DNA from 4 places in the Mesorhizobium sp. LjRoot246 genome. Region 4 is predicted to be linked to each of the others. Evidence: riboswitches for the same ligand, from Rfam matches in the RefSeq annotation. Region 4 holds a riboswitch; each other region holds the start of a gene.
What was found. A riboswitch is a leader RNA that binds a small molecule or an ion and turns the genes downstream of it on or off. The one in region 4 is predicted to bind cobalamin.

Region 1 (3,717 bases), 3.0 Mb from region 4:
AGCCAGCGCAGCATCGACATCATCGGCGTCACGCCGGACCCTGCCGAAATGAACAGATATTTGGCCGCCGGGTGACTGTGCAGCGAAAAGTCGCCGGTCGGCCCATAGGCCTTGACGTGCGAGCCGGGCGTCAGATGGTCGAACATCCAGCGCGTGCCGGTGCTGCCCGCCTGCGCCTTCACCGTCACCGCGATCGAGAACGGCCGTGATGGCGAGGACGACAGCGTATAGGTGCGCATCAGCGGCCCGTCCGATGTCGGCAGTTCCAGCGTCACGAACTGGCCCGGTCTGTAGCGGAACCAGGTCTGGTTGTCGGAGCGGAAGGTGAAGGTCTTCACGTCAGGTGCTTCGTCGCTGACGCCGATCACTTCCAGCACCTGCAGCCTGTCGTTCCAGGGCGTCATCTGGTCGAGATGGCGATAGAGGCCAAGATCCGTCATCGCATTCATCCTTCTGTCCCCTTTGTTTTACGCTAGGCGACGCTGCGCAGGGCCGGCCGGCCGCCCTCGGCAAGGCGCGGCCCGATGAACGACGCGTACCATTCGACGAATTGGATCACGCCGCCCTCATGCAGCTCCGAATAGGGGCCGGGCTCGTAGGCGGGCGACAGGATGCCGAAGGCGTTTTCCTCGACGATGCGGCGGTCCTGGTCGTTGGTCTCGGTCCAGACATGGGTGAGGTCTTCGACGGTATAGTCGACACCCTCGACCGCATCCTTGTGCACCAGCCATTTGGTCGTCACCGCCGTTTCCGTGGCGCTGATCGGCAGCACCCGGAACGTCACCGCATGATCGATGAGAATGTGGTTCCACGTCGTCGGGTAGTGATAGTGCATCAAGGTGCCGATCCGGTCGGCGGAGACAGCGTCGGAGAGGTTCTTCTTCACCGCCAGTTTGCCGGTCATGGTGTAGCTGACGGCATCGCGCAGCAGCGGCGCGCGGGTGGCGCGGTATTGTCCGGCCGGATCGATGCGGAACTTGCTCGGCAGGCCTGATGCCTCGCATTTGGCCCAATGCGCGACCATCTCGGGGTCGCTGTCGGCGCCGTTGACGCCGGTCACGGTCGGCGCTTCGGGGAAGGTCTTGCACAGCTCGGGATGATTGGCGGCGCAGTGGTAGCACTCGCGGTTGTTTTCCCAGACCAGCTTCCAATTGCCCTTCTCGATGATCGTGCTCTCGAAGGCGATCTTTGCGTCGCGCAGCCGGTGCGGCAAAAGATAAGGCTCGATCATCGCCCGCATCGGCGCGAAATCCGCCGGCTCCTTGGCGAGGCAGATGAAGATGTAGCCGCCGACGCTCTCGTAGGCGACCGGCTTCAGGCTGAACTCACTCTTGTCGAAACCGTCGGCCATCTGGCGGGCAAACAGCAGGCGGCCGTCGAGCTCGTAGGTCCACTGGTGATAGGGGCAGACGAGCTTTGCCGCTGTACCCTTGTCGGTGTTGCAGACGCGGCTGCCGCGATGGCGGCAGGAATTGTGGAAGGCGTTGATCTTGCCTTGCTGGTCGCGGACAAGCACGACCGGATAGTCGCCGATCTGCACGGTAATGTAGCTGCCCGGCTTCGGTAGCTCGCAATCATGGCCAATGAACAGCCAATCGCGATACCAGATCAGCTCCATGTCGAGCTTGAAGTAGTCCGGGTCGGTGTAGAAGGGCTGCTCTAGCGAAAAGCCTTGCCTGCGGCTGCTCAAGAGCCTCAGCATGTCGTTGCGGATATCCATGTCCTGTCCTCGTTTCTAAGGACTGAACTGGTGGTGATGGAGGAAGGATTGGACGCAAGCCGGCTATGCGCCGGACATGCACGATCCACCTCTTGACCGCCCACCGCGATCAGTCGAGTCTAGAAATCTCGGGCTGGTTTCCGGGCTCTGGAGTTGTCCTTGCGGACCATCGCGACACCTTCCCAGGCACTTGCCCAGTGGTCTCCCGTTGCGACTTGAACTCCACCACCGTTGCGGGGGCAGCGCCGGATTCTGACCGGCTTCCCAATTCTCCGCCTCGTCGTCACGAAGCGGCACCTGAGATGTCATGATCTAATCACGATCGCGGACGCGTCATCGGCATGAAAACGACATCGTATCCATGCGGCGCGACACGGTATGCGAAACGTTCCGACTGACTGTTGCGGCTGAAGTCCCCCATATCGCGAGCGGCCATTTGCCGGTTGCGAGCTTCTCGAATCCGGCTCCTGGCGGGGTCAAAAAAGGTTAACGGTTTCGAAAAGTGACTATTAGCTCGTTCTAAAATCGAACCGAACGGTTCGTTTCTGTTGACGGTGCGTGCAGGACAGTGTGAACGCTGGGCCTCCGAAACAGTTGGTGATCCGCGTCGTAATTTTATCTAATCAATTGATATAAAAGAGAAAAATATCCCTGTAAGATGCCCTTGGCGCAATTTCAAGGTGTGGATTCATAGACCACATGGAACAACTTCGTGATTGGAAAAGGCGAGGTTGCCCTCCCACATCGGGGTTGTCCGAACGACGCGATTTCGTTCCCAAGACACGCCGCTAGACGGACGGAAAAAAAGAAAATACTGGAGTGCCAAAAATGAAAAAGATCATTCTCACTGCCGCCGCCGTTCTGGCCATTTCCGGCAGCGCCTTCGCTGATGGTAGCGACCACTACGGTTCGAACGCCCCGGCAGCCACTGCTGTCGACAACTCGTACACCGCTTCAGTCAAGAAGTCGGAACCGGCTGCTCAGACGCCTGTCCAGGGCAGCGACCGCAACCTCTTCGGCAACCGCTAACAGCCGATTCCCAGTTGATGGCGGGTTCGCCCGTCGCCCTGGCAAAGTCCAGAAATTCAGGAGACTGACATGAAGAAGATTATTCTTGCTACCGCCGCCGTTCTGGCCATCTCGGGTAGCGCTTTCGCCGCCAGCGACAACTTTGGCTCCAATGGCGCCAACCAGCCTGCCGTCACCTCGGTCGACAGTTCGCAGACGGCTTCTACGCAGAAGTCGGCACCGTCTGCTCAGACGCCTGCCCACGGCAGCGACCGTAACCTCTTCGGCAACAACTAACAGCCGATTCCCGGCAGACGGCGGGTCTGCCCGCCGCCCTGGCGAAAACCTAGAAAAATTCAGGAGACTAAAATGAACAAGATCCTTATTACCGCCGCCGCCGTTCTGGCCATCACCGGCAGTGCCCTCGCCGCTAGCGACAACTTTGGCTCCAACGGCGCCAATCAGCCTGCAGTCACTTCGGTTGACAGTGCGCAGACGAGCTCGGTCCGTAACAGCGGTGGCGTCGTCGAGAAGCTGCTCAATTCGTCGGGCGACGTAGAGAAGTCAGCCCCTCAGGGCAGCGACCGCAACCTCTTCGGCCGCTAACAGCCGAAGCTGATCTTCAAAAAAAGAGCGGCGGGCCTAGCCCGCCGCTCTTTTTTACGTCCGTGGTCCTGCCTCAGGCCGCTTTCGCTTCCGCCTCGTGAAGGGCAAACGACCGCCCATCCGTGTCGAAGATATGCAGGTCTTCGCCATTGGCGCTCAGTCGCAATGTCGAGCCGCGCTTGACCTCGACATTGCCGGGCAGCTTGGTCACCAGCGGCAGGTCGGCGCGACCGATGTCGACATAGACAAGCTGCACCTCGCCGAGCTGCTCTACATAGTCGACCGTGCCTTCGAACAGGTAGTCAGTGCCGCTGGCGATGATCAGGTCTTCCGGCCGCACGCCGAAGCTCACCGCGGTACCCTTTGCCGAAGCCGGAGTCGTG
Region 2 (3,717 bases), 1.3 Mb from region 4:
GCGCCAGTTCCGGGATCGAGCCCTGCTCGGCCTTGAATTCGGGACCGACCTTGTACCATCCGGTGATGCCGGTCAGGCCGACGATCGACGGCTGCAGTTTCAGCGCAAAAGCCATTTCGGCCATGTTGAGATCCTGGACCACGGCACGCTTCGGCGGCGCGTCGAAGGTCAGCGGCTTGCCGCAGCTGTCGACCGTGACCGGGAAGGCCAGGGCTGTCGAGGCCAGCAGCGAGAAGGCAAGCGAAAAGGCAAGGCGTTTCACGGATTTTGCTCCTTTGTGGATGGGATTGGGTCGAATGCGGAACGGCTTCAATCAGGACGGCGGCGCGGCACGGTTCGGCACCTCGAACACCGTCAGTTCGCGGTCTTCGGTCGGATGGCGCAGGCGCAGCACATCGATGCCGAAAATCTCACGGATCAGCTGTTGCGTCAGCGCTTCGCGCGGTGCCGCGAGCGCTTGCAGACGGGCATGGTTCATCACCGCCACCCTGGTGGCGAAGGGCGCCACCAGCGCCAGGTCGTGCAGCACCGCGATCACCGTCATCTCGAAGCCGGCCACGAGTTCGAGCAGCTCGCCGCGGGCGCGCGGGTCGAGATGGTTGGTCGGCTCGTCGAGGAACAGGATCTTTGGCTGCTGGGCGATGGCGCGGGCCAATTGGGCGCGCTGTCGCTCGCCGCCCGACAGCGAGCCGATGGTGCGGCCAAGCAGCGGCAGCAGGCCGGTCCGGCGCAGCGCGTCGAAGACGATGTCGCGTTCCTCGCGCCTGCGCCTCAGCCCGGCATGCGGGACCCGGCCAAGCTCGACATAGTCGATCACCGCCAGCCGCGGATCGGGCTGGTCCGTCTGGCCGACCACGGCGATATGCAGTGCCCGCTCGGCGGCCGAAATCCTGTCGAGCCGCCGCCCACCGAGCTTCACCTCGCCCGAGCTTGGCCGCAGCATGCCCGACAGCATGCGCAGCAGCGTGGTCTTGCCGGCGCCGTTGGGACCAATGATGGCAAGGCGATCGCCAGCGGCCACCGACAGGCTGACCGCCTGGACCAGATCCCGCCCATTCGCCATGGCACAGAGGTGATGTGCTTCGAGAAGCGGCGCCGTCATCGGCTGCTGCCTGCCGGATTGCCGGGACGGCAAAGCGTGCACACGATGATGCGGTGATCGATAGGGCCGTCCAACTTTCCGTCACTTTCCAAAACTGGCGACGGAAGGAAGCTGGCGAGCCGGCCGACAAGACCGGGATTCGCGTCTCCTCCCGGCACACCCCGTCCGGTCAACTCATGCTGATGGCAGGTCTCCTGGCTTGCGGGTCGTTGCGCCATCCTGCCTTCCCAGCCTTGCCGGCCAGTGGCATTCACGGATTTTGCTCGCCGCTTACAGTTGCGGGGGCAGCCACGGTCTCGACCTGATCAGGCCTCACCGTGTTCCCTTTTCACCCCTCGCCTTTCGACTCGGGGACCATCATTGCCTCAGCGTAGATTTCCACCAATCGCTTCGCAACGGATTTCTGGGTGGGCCACTTGAGGGAAACAGACATTGCGCGCTCTCTTAATGTAATAACATAACATGTCTAAGAGATGACGCCGGCCGCTGTCAAGCGAAAGCCCCCAGCCGAATTGGCCTGTCAGCGGCAAGGAGCGCCTGGCCGGCTGGCCATCTCGGTGCGCAACTGCGGCGGGCATCGGCGCGGATTGCGCAGGATGCGCAATTTCGATCAAACTGGCCGCGTCAGGAAACGGCATCATGATCCGGCCAATGCGAGGAGAAAAATGAACCCGACCGAGAAAGCGCTGTGGTTCGTCGAAAGCCATCTGCCGGAAGCGATCTCGCTCGACGACGTCGCGCAAAGCAGCGGCGTGTCGCGCTTTCATGTGACGCGGGCTTTCGGGGCAGCCACCGGCCGCTCGGTGATGGGCTACATGCGCTCGCGCCGGCTGAGCGAAGCGGCGCGCAAATTGGCTGGCGGGGCGCCCGACATCCTCTCGGTCGCGCTCGACGCCGGCTACGCCTCGCATGAGGCTTTCACCCGTGCCTTCCGCGATCAGTTCGGCACCACGCCGGAGCTGGTGCGTGCGCAAGGCACACTCGACAAGCTCGACCTCGTGGAGCCGATCCTGATGGACCAGTCCTTTCTTGCCAACCTCGAACCGCCGCGTTTCGAGACCAGCCGGCCGTTTCTGATCGCTGGCCTCGGCGAACGCTACAGCTGCGAAACCAGCGCCGCCATCCCGATGCAGTGGCAGCGCTTCGGCCCCTATATCGGCAACATTCCAGGCGAGACCGGCGACGTCGCCTATGGCGTCTGCGTCAACGGCGACGATGCCGGCAATTTCGACTACATCGCCGGCGTCGAGGTGTCGGACTTTTCGGACCTGCCCAAGGAATTCAGCCGGGTGCGGGTGCCGGCACAGAAATATGCGGTCTTTGCCCACCGCGAACACATCTCGACCATCCGCCGTACCGTCAACACGATCTGGAACAAATGGCTGCCCGGTTCGGGCCACGAGATATCGGATGGACCGGAATTCGAGCGCTATGGACCCGAATTCGACCCGCGCAGCGGCAATGGCGGGCTGGAGATTTGGATACCGGTGAAGGCGTAGTCGGTCACGCCATCGGCAGCACCGGCCAGCGATCGATGATCCTGCCGCCGGAAAACACCGCGATCGATCCGAACTGCTGCAGCACGGCCTCGCTCTGCGTCGGGCGCAGGAAGGCATAGTCGCCTGGCCTTGCGGTCGCATCGGCCGGCAGGCCCATGAATTGCTGGTTGGACGACAGGCCGAGCAGGCCGTTCGTCTTCATGCCTTCGGGGAACACCGGCTCAGCCATCCACTTGCCGCCATAGAGATAACAGCCCTTGCGCGGAAACCGGCCGAGCGCCTGCAGCAGGCGGGTAACGGCCGGCGGGCCGGGCAGCATCGGCTCGACCACTTTCAGGATCGGGGTGGCGATGAACGCCGCCGGCTGGAAGCCGTCGAGACCTGATGTATCGAAATCGCTGGGCAGGACAAAAGCCGAGCCCATCGACACTTCATTGGCCGTTCCGCCATGATGCAGCAGCGCGGTCTTGCTGCCGCCGATGTTCAAGATGCGGCGCTGGTCGGCGCCGAGACAGGCGACGAATGCCGCGGCCTTCTCCGATGCCCTCGCCAGTGCTTTCGTCGGTCCACCGAACAGGCCGGGAATATGCGGCGCATGCGCCTCGTAGGCCATGACGCCATCGCAATGCAGCCGGGCCGGCAGCGCATTCAATGCCTTCGACAAGGCCTCCGGGCTGGCAAAGCCACCGCGATGCAGCCCGACATCGATCTCGAAAGCGATGCGCAACTCGGTGCCGAGTTCGTCAGCGAGTGCGCCATACTCCGCCAGTCTCTCCTCGCTGTCGATCAGCCAGCAGACACGTGACCAGTCGGCGTCGGCTTTCGCCAGCGCCGCTCTTGCCGCGCCGATCGGCATCGGCTTGCCATACAGCAGATCGGCATCCGGAAAGGCCTTCAACACCACCTCGCTGATCGGCGGATGGAAGGTCATGAACTGGTTGGTGCCAAGCGCCTTGCCGATATGCGCAAGCAGCGGCAGGCAGGCGAGCGATTTGTCGACCAGCCGCGCGGCAAGAGCGGGATCAAGCCTCTCCTTCACCAGCGCAATGTTGCTGTCCAGCCGGTCGCGATCGAGCAGCAGGCAGGGCTGGAAGATGCCGGCTTGCTTCAGCGCAT
Region 3 (3,717 bases), 1.7 Mb from region 4:
CCATGCACAAGCCCCGCAAGGAGATGATCGCCGAGACGCGCGCCAAGCTGATCGCGGCAGCCCGCCATGCTTTCGGCACAACAGGCTATGCGGAAGCCTCGATGGATGATTTCACCGCGTCGGTCGGGCTGACGCGTGGCGCGCTCTATCATCATTTCGGCGACAAGAAGGGGCTGCTGCAGGCGGTCATAGCCCAGATCGACGGCGAGATGGCGGCGCGCATCAATGAGGTCGCGTCGAGAGCGCCGACCCGCTGGCAGCATTTCGTCGACGAATGCTCGACCTATATCGAGATGGCGCTGGAGCCGGAAATCCAGCGCATCATGTTCCGGGATGGCCCGGCCGTGCTGGGGGATCCAGCGCAATGGCCGAATGCCAGTGCGTGCATCGTTTCGATGACCGACCATCTGACCGCGCTGCAGGAGGAGGGGGTCGTTGTCTCCAGCCTCGACCCCGAGACTGCCTCGCGACTGATCAACGGAGCGAGCAGCCAGGCGGCGCAACGGATCGCCAATTCGAACGACCCCGAAGCGACGTCGAAGAAGGCGGTAGCGGCATTCAAGCAACTGCTCGAGGGTCTGCTTAGAAGGCCGGGTCCGCAACCAAACTGAAGGCCCAGCGGTGGCCCGGCGCCATGGTCGGCAATTGACAATCGCCGGGTTGAGTTCATCCTCTGCCACCATCTCTGAGGCGGAGATTCGGGGCGCATGTGGGATTTCGATATCGGCAGGTCGGTGTCCATCATGATGCGGACCTGGCCGTTCATTGTCTTTCGCATGATCGTCTATTTCGGCATCACGCTGGCCTACATCATGGCGACCGGCACCGGCGCCTCCGTCGGCTATGGCGTCGGCCATATCTCCACCGATCCCGACGGGCCGCTGTCATTTGCGCTGTGGGGCGGCGTGGTCGGCTTCGGCATCGTTTCGATCGCCGTCTACTGGATCCGCGAATACATCCTCTATGTCGTCAAGGCCGGCCACATCGCCGTTATGGTCCATCTGATCGACGGCCGCGACATTCCGGGCGGCCAGGACCAGATCGCCTATGCCAAGGATATCGTCACCCAGCGCTTCGCCGAGGCCAACATCCTTTTCGCCGTCGACCAGCTGGTCAAGGGCGCCATCCGCGCCATCACCGGCCTGCTCGGCGGCATCGCAGCCTTCCTGCCGATACCGGGCCTGAACGGCCTGGTCTCCTTCATCAACACGGTGATCCGCCTGTCGCTGACCTATGTCGACGAGATTATCCTCGGCTACAACATCCGCATCAATTCAGCCTCGCCGTTCGAGACGGCGCGCCAAGGCGTCGTGCTCTATGCCCAGAACGGCAAGGTCATGGTCAAGAACGCCGTCTGGCTGGCGGTCATCATGTGGGGCGTGTCCTTCGTCATCTTCTTGGCTATGCTGGCGCCCGCCGGCGCCATTCTCTTCCTGATGCCTGGCCAACTCGCCGGCTGGGCCTTCGTGCTCGCCATCGTCTTCGCCTGGGCCTTCAAGGCGGCTTTCATCGAGCCCTTCGCCATCGCTTGCCTGATGCAGGTCTATTTCAAGACCATAGAGGGCCAGGTGCCTGATCCCGCCTGGGACACCCGGCTGGCCGAGGCGTCGTCGAAGTTCAGGGAGCTCAAGGACAAGGCACTCGCCTCCTTCGGCGGCTCGCGCTGGGGGACGGCCGACGCGACACCCTGATCCGGCGCGGTATCGACGGCGTTGAGACGCGCCACGGTTGACTTCAGCGGCGCCTCACCTTGCCCGCAAAAAGTCTCGCTCATGATCAGCTCCGGCAGCGGCAGCCGCCGTCCCCAGCCATGCGTTTCAAGATCCGGCTTTGGCGCGAACTCGGAAACCCGGCCGACGCAGAGATAAGCGACCGGCGTCACATGCTCGGGAATCGACAGCAGGCTTTTCAGCGCCTGCGCCTCGATGATGCTGACCCAGCCGACACCGACGCCCTCAGCGCGCGCCGCCAGCCAGAAATTCTGCACCGCGCAGACCGTGCTGTAGAGATCCATCTCCGGATTGTGCAAGCGTCCCAGCGGCGAGCCCTTCGAGCGCTGCCGGTCGCAAGTGATGCAGATGTTGAGCGCGCTTTCGCAGATGCCTTCCAGCTTGAGCTTGCGGTAGAGCGCCTGCCTGTCTTCCTCAATGGCCGGCAGCTCCTGCTCGCGCGCTGCCAGGAACAGGTCGCGCACCTTTTCGCGTCGTCCGGCATCGCGGATGACGATGAAGTTCCACGGCTGCATGAAGCCGACCGACGGCGCGTGATGGGCGGCAAGCAGCAGCCGCGCCAACACCTCATCGTCAAGTCCGATGGGCAGGAAATGGCTGCGCACATCGCGCCGCGTGAACATGGCGCGATAGACCGCATCGCGCGCACTCTGGTCGAATCCTTCGTCAATGGCAGCGGTCAAATGTTCCGGCATCGCTTGTCCCCTTGCGATTGCAATCGATGTCATCCGCCTGACCATGCGGATAACGATGCCTGCCAGGCCGGTCTTCTGGCTCGGGATCAACCCGCGTCCGGTGCCTTCCCGTCATCGACAGTGGCATTTACCGGCGCGGTCCCCCTTACAGCGTTGGGCACGCCACGGAGTTCAACCGTGTTCCCGATTCTCCCGCTTGCGGCGGGCACCAGGCAGTGCGAGGGACCTTACGCCGAAGCGCTGAGGACGCCAATGCCTGCACCGACACGAACGGACGCAGACGCGATTTTCCCCAGTCATTGGCCGCCCGTGCATGGCCTTTGTCGATCCGGGTCACTAGATTAGGACGATGACCACTCGTCTCTACACCCATCCTATCTTCCTCGAGCACCTTACGCCGCCCGGCCATCCCGAGCGGCCGGACCGCTTGCGCGCTATCGAGCGTGTGCTGGACGACGAAGCCTTTGCCGCGCTCGATCGTGTCCAGGCGCCGGAAGGCGACGAGGCCACCATTCTCTACGCGCATCCCGCCGATTTCGTCGCCCGCGTGCGCGCCGCCATTCCCGACGAGGGGATTGCGCGCATCGACGGCGACACGTCAGTCAGCCCGAAAAGCTGGCAAGCGGCGATCGCTGCGATCGGCGCCTCCAACGCCGCCATCGACGACGTCTTTGCAGGCCGCGCCGACAACGTCTTCGTCGCCGCCCGGCCGCCCGGCCACCATGCCGAAAAAACCACGGCCATGGGTTTCTGCCTGTTCAACACGGCAGCGATCGCGGCGCGTTATGCGCAGAAGAAGCATGGCATCGAGCGTGTTGCCGTCGTCGACTGGGATGTGCATCACGGCAACGGCACGCAGGATATTTTCTGGGACGATCCGTCGGTGCTCTATTGCTCGACACACCAGATGCCGCTTTATCCCGGCACCGGGGCAAAGAACGAAACCGGCGCCGGCAACATCGTCAACGCACCATTGGCGCCGCAGACTGGCAGCGAGGTCTTCCGCGACGCTTTCCTGTCGCGTGTGCTGCCGGCGCTCGACAATTTCGCGCCCGACCTGATCATTATTTCGGCGGGGTTCGATGCGCACCACCGCGACCCGCTGGCGGAGATCAACCTGACCGAGGATGATTTCGACTGGGCGACCGGCCAGCTGATGCAGCGTGCGGCGCGCCACAGCGGCAATAGGCTCGTCAGCCTGCTTGAGGGTGGCTACGATCTGCAGGGATTGGCATTTTCGGTCGCCGCCCATGTCGGGCGGCTGATGAAAGGATGAATAATGGGCGATGAGA
Region 4 (3,717 bases):
GACGACGAGGCGCGAGCGGCGGTCGTCGGTGGCGGTCCAGGCGCGGTCGTAATAGTGATTGACGCGCGGCCCAACGGCCTGCAGCAAAAGCCGCATCGGCTTGCCGCCGACTTCCACGAAGCCTTTTACGCGCAGCACGTTCTCTTCCTCGGCGACCGTGGCGACACGCTTCGCCAGCTCGTCCGGATTGGCGATCGAGGCAATGTCGACGATGAACGTGTCGAAGTCGTCATGCTCATGGTCGAATGCGCCGTCATGATGCGACTTGCGGTTCTCGATGTCGTCCTCGACGGCGAGACCAAGCCCCAGCAGCATCGAGGGATCGACCTTGCCATGCGAGGTCGGCACGATCTTCACCGCGCGGGCGGAGTGTTCGCCAATGATGGCATTGGCGCGAGCCGAGCCGGCGGCGTCCATCAAATCGCTCTTCGACAGGATGATCAGGTCGGCGCAGGCGATCTGGTCCTCGAACACCTCTTCCACCGGGTCGTCGTGGTCAAGCGTCTGGTCCTCGGCGCGCTGCGCCTGCAGGGCGTCCATGTCATTGGCGACGCGACCCTCGGCCAATGCCGGCCCGTCAACCACTGCGATGACGCCATCGACCGTGACCCGGCTTTTGACCGTCGGCCACTGAAAGGCCTGTACCAGCGGCTTGGGCAGCGCCAGGCCCGAGGTCTCGATCAGGATATGGTCGACCCTCGGCGTCAACGCGAGGATCTTGTCGAGTGCCGGCACGAAATCGTCGGCGACGGTGCAGCAGATGCAGCCATTGGCCAGTTCGACGATGTTTTCCTCGGGGCAGGTGTCGATGCCGCAGCCCTTGAGGATCTCGCCATCGATACCGATGTCGCCGAACTCGTTGACGATGATCGCAATACGCTTGCCACCGGCATTTTCCAGGAGATGGCGGACCAGCGTCGTCTTGCCGGCGCCGAGAAAACCGGTGACGACGGTACAGGGAACGCGGGATACGGAAGCGGTCATGGTCAGTCCTTCAACAGGTCGAGGGGAGGGATGCGGGCAACGAGGCCACGCTTCAGGCTATCGGGACGGCCACGCCAGGGAATGAGACCATCGGTGGAGGTGGCGAAGAGTTTGGCGCCGGTGACGAGGTCGGCGCCGCTGGTCGCGGTCAGGTCGCCGAAGACATAGCTCCAGCAGCCGTCGCGCAGGATGGCGGCGCTGAGCCGCCGCTTGCAATTGCCGAGGCATTCGACGCTGCGGATACGAATATTGTCGCCGCATGCGGCGCGGCGCGTGTCGTCCGCCAGCAGTTCGCCGGCGCGGGGATGGGCGTCGGAGCCTGTTTCATCGCGGCAGGAGGCGCAGACGATCACCGTGACGCCGGCCAAGGCATCACTATGACCGGATGAGATATCCGCTGTGCCAGCCGAAAAACTGCTGTCGTGGTCCAAAGATCGGGCTCCTTGCCCGGAAACCCGCCGGGCGATCGGATTCTACAGTCGCAGACGGCAGGTCTCCTGGCTCGCGAGTCATCGCCTTGGGTAGCCGCCTTCCCGGGAATTCCCAGTGGCTTTCGGCCTTGGCTCTTCGCTTACAGTTGCGGGGACAGCCGCGGATTTGGGACAGATATCCCGCACCGCATTCCCTCTTAGCTCCTCTCGTTGAAGAGAAGAGACCGTCTGGTACGGATTTAGGCTTTTGCGGGCGGCGGTGTCAACGCGAGCTTACGACACGGCGATGTCGGCCAGCGCCGGACCCAGATCGCCGGCCGGGGTCACTTCGATGCGTTCAAGGCCGAGCCAGCCCTGCATCTGTTTCAATTCCTCGAAGAGTTCCGCGGCGGTCTCCGATGGCGCGCCGGCTTCGGCGTAAGCGGCGTGGACACGCAGGACGCTGGCGGGGCGGTCTGCCTTGAGGTCAACGCGCGCCACGATCCGGTCGCCGAGCAGGAACGGCAGGACATAGTAGCCATATTGCCGTTTGTCGGCCGGGGTATAAATCTCGATGCGGTAGTGGAAATCGAACAGCCGCTCGCTGCGCGAGCGCTCGAAGACGACCGGATCGAACGGTGCCAGCAACGCGCGTGCCCCGATTTTTCGGGGCAAACGGGCGTCCCTGTGAAGATAAGCCGGCTTGTCCCAGCCTTCGACACGCACCGGCAACAGCTCGCCTGTTTCAACCAGCTCCTCCAGCCGGCCCTTCATGTCGGCCGGCGACAGGCGGAAATAGTCGCGCAAATCGCCTGAAGTCGCCACGCCGTGGGCGCGGGCGGAAATGCGCAGCAATTCGCGGTGCGCGTCCTCGGCGGCAGGCACCGGCAGATCGAGGATCGCCTGCGGCAGCACGCGCTCGGGAAGGTCATAGAAGCGCTCGAAACCGCGGCGGTGCGCCGTGGTGATGCGGCCGGCCCAGAACAGCCATTCGAAGGCATGCTTGGCATGGCTCCAGCCCCACCAGCCGCCCGAGCCTTTCTGGCCTTCGAGCGCGGAAGCGGCGATCGGGCCGCGCTCGGCGACCTGGCGGTAGATCTCTTCGATATAGGTGGCGTGCTCGCGGCCCCATTTGGCGAGGCCCAGATACATTTCGTCGCCGCGCTCGGCCCGTTGCATGCGCCAGCGCATCAGCGGGTAGGCCTCGACCGGCAGGAAGGAGGCCTCGTGCGCCCAGTATTCGAACACCGTGCGCTTGCGCGTCACGGCCGCGTTGTCGAGCAGAGCGAGCGGGTAGGGGCCAAGGCGCGAATAGAGCGGCATATAATGAGCGCGCACCACCGCGCTGACGGAATCGATCTGCAGCAGGCCGGTCCGACCCAGCACGCGGGCAAAATGCCGGCGGTCCGGCGTACCGGCTGGGCGGGGATCGAGAAACCCTTGGGCGGCAAGCGCGATGCGCCGGGCCATCGGGAGCGAGATCTTTTCCTTCATGCAGGCGTCACTCTGAGGGGATTTGATGGGTGATTCCAGCCCATGCTAGCAGGGTTTTGGCGGCAACCATGTCAGGAGAGAAAAGTGGAGTAAAAAGCGAAGGAAATCAAACAGGAGCGGATCGGACCAGTTTCCCTGGATATGCCGTCCAGGTCAGTGTTTTGAACAATGTTTGACTTGCTTCGCCGGAAGTGCTGCGCTAACCCTCGCCGCGTTGCAGCATAGGCCCTTAAAACGGTTCAGCGGTTAAACTGTCACGCTTCCGCAGTAGGGTCCGGTGCTGTAATCAAAGTGGATTGGCGCCAACGGAAAGCCGAGCATGAACGCACTTCTAAGCTCATACCTGCCCATCGTCCTGTTCATAGGCGTGGCGCTGGTTGTCGGCCTGGCGCTGCTGGCCGCACCCTTTCTGGTGGCCTACCGCAATCCAGATCCCGAAAAGCTTTCCGCCTACGAGTGCGGTTTCAACTCGTTCGACGACGCCCGCATGAAATTCGACATCCGTTTCTACCTGGTGTCGATCCTGTTCATCATCTTCGACCTGGAAGTGGCCTTCCTGTTTCCGTGGGCGGTGTCGTTCTCGAAGATCGGCATGCTCGGTTTCTGGTCGATGATGGTTTTTTTGGCGGTGCTGACCATCGGCTTTGCCTATGAATGGAAAAAAGGAGCGCTGGAATGGGATTGAACGACAGTTCAGGCACCCTCGTCGCGCCGAAGCCCAAAGGTATCATCGATCCCAGCACCGGCAGGCCGGTGGGTGAGGACGATCCGTTCTTCCTTGAGATCAACAACGAGCTGGCCGACAAGGGCTTTCTCGTCACCTCGACCG

Region 1: it holds a riboswitch for cobalamin, as region 4 does, so the genes downstream of both, ACSQ3L_RS01865 (aromatic ring-hydroxylating oxygenase subunit alpha) here and ACSQ3L_RS16610 (DUF1636 family protein) in region 4, are expected to answer to the same signal.
Region 2: it holds a riboswitch for cobalamin, as region 4 does, so the genes downstream of both, ACSQ3L_RS23095 (ABC transporter ATP-binding protein) here and ACSQ3L_RS16610 (DUF1636 family protein) in region 4, are expected to answer to the same signal.
Region 3: it holds a riboswitch for cobalamin, as region 4 does, so the genes downstream of both, bluB (5,6-dimethylbenzimidazole synthase) here and ACSQ3L_RS16610 (DUF1636 family protein) in region 4, are expected to answer to the same signal.

What each region holds. Positions count from the first base shown of each region.
Region 1 is NZ_CAXUSN020000001.1:404,550-408,266, reverse strand. Features, by position in the region: gene ACSQ3L_RS01870 (2Fe-2S iron-sulfur cluster-binding protein) at 1-440, opposite strand, end outside; gene ACSQ3L_RS01865 (aromatic ring-hydroxylating oxygenase subunit alpha) at 473-1,720, opposite strand; cobalamin riboswitch at 1,835-2,036, opposite strand; gene ACSQ3L_RS01860 (DUF680 domain-containing protein) at 2,549-2,749, shown strand; gene ACSQ3L_RS01855 (DUF680 domain-containing protein) at 2,819-3,025, shown strand; gene ACSQ3L_RS01850 (DUF680 domain-containing protein) at 3,098-3,334, shown strand; gene ACSQ3L_RS01845 (ABC transporter ATP-binding protein) at 3,408-3,717, opposite strand, start outside.
Region 2 is NZ_CAXUSN020000001.1:4,706,559-4,710,275, forward strand. Features, by position in the region: gene ACSQ3L_RS23090 (ABC transporter substrate-binding protein) at 1-262, opposite strand, end outside; gene ACSQ3L_RS23095 (ABC transporter ATP-binding protein) at 314-1,102, opposite strand; cobalamin riboswitch at 1,270-1,476, opposite strand; gene ACSQ3L_RS23100 (AraC family transcriptional regulator) at 1,768-2,601, shown strand; gene ACSQ3L_RS23105 (DSD1 family PLP-dependent enzyme) at 2,606-3,717, opposite strand, start outside.
Region 3 is NZ_CAXUSN020000001.1:5,166,454-5,170,170, reverse strand. Features, by position in the region: gene ACSQ3L_RS25405 (TetR/AcrR family transcriptional regulator) at 3-611, shown strand; gene ACSQ3L_RS25400 (hypothetical protein) at 708-1,691, shown strand; partial or broken gene bluB (5,6-dimethylbenzimidazole synthase) at 1,796-2,425, opposite strand; cobalamin riboswitch at 2,474-2,653, opposite strand; gene ACSQ3L_RS25390 (histone deacetylase family protein) at 2,775-3,701, shown strand; gene ACSQ3L_RS25385 (exodeoxyribonuclease VII small subunit) at 3,705-3,717, shown strand, end outside.
Region 4 is NZ_CAXUSN020000001.1:3,433,638-3,437,354, forward strand. Features, by position in the region: gene cobW (cobalamin biosynthesis protein CobW) at 1-984, opposite strand, end outside; gene ACSQ3L_RS16610 (DUF1636 family protein) at 987-1,415, opposite strand; cobalamin riboswitch at 1,455-1,659, opposite strand; gene ACSQ3L_RS16615 (winged helix-turn-helix domain-containing protein) at 1,689-2,888, opposite strand; gene ACSQ3L_RS16620 (NADH-quinone oxidoreductase subunit A) at 3,208-3,573, shown strand; gene ACSQ3L_RS16625 (NuoB/complex I 20 kDa subunit family protein) at 3,564-3,717, shown strand, end outside.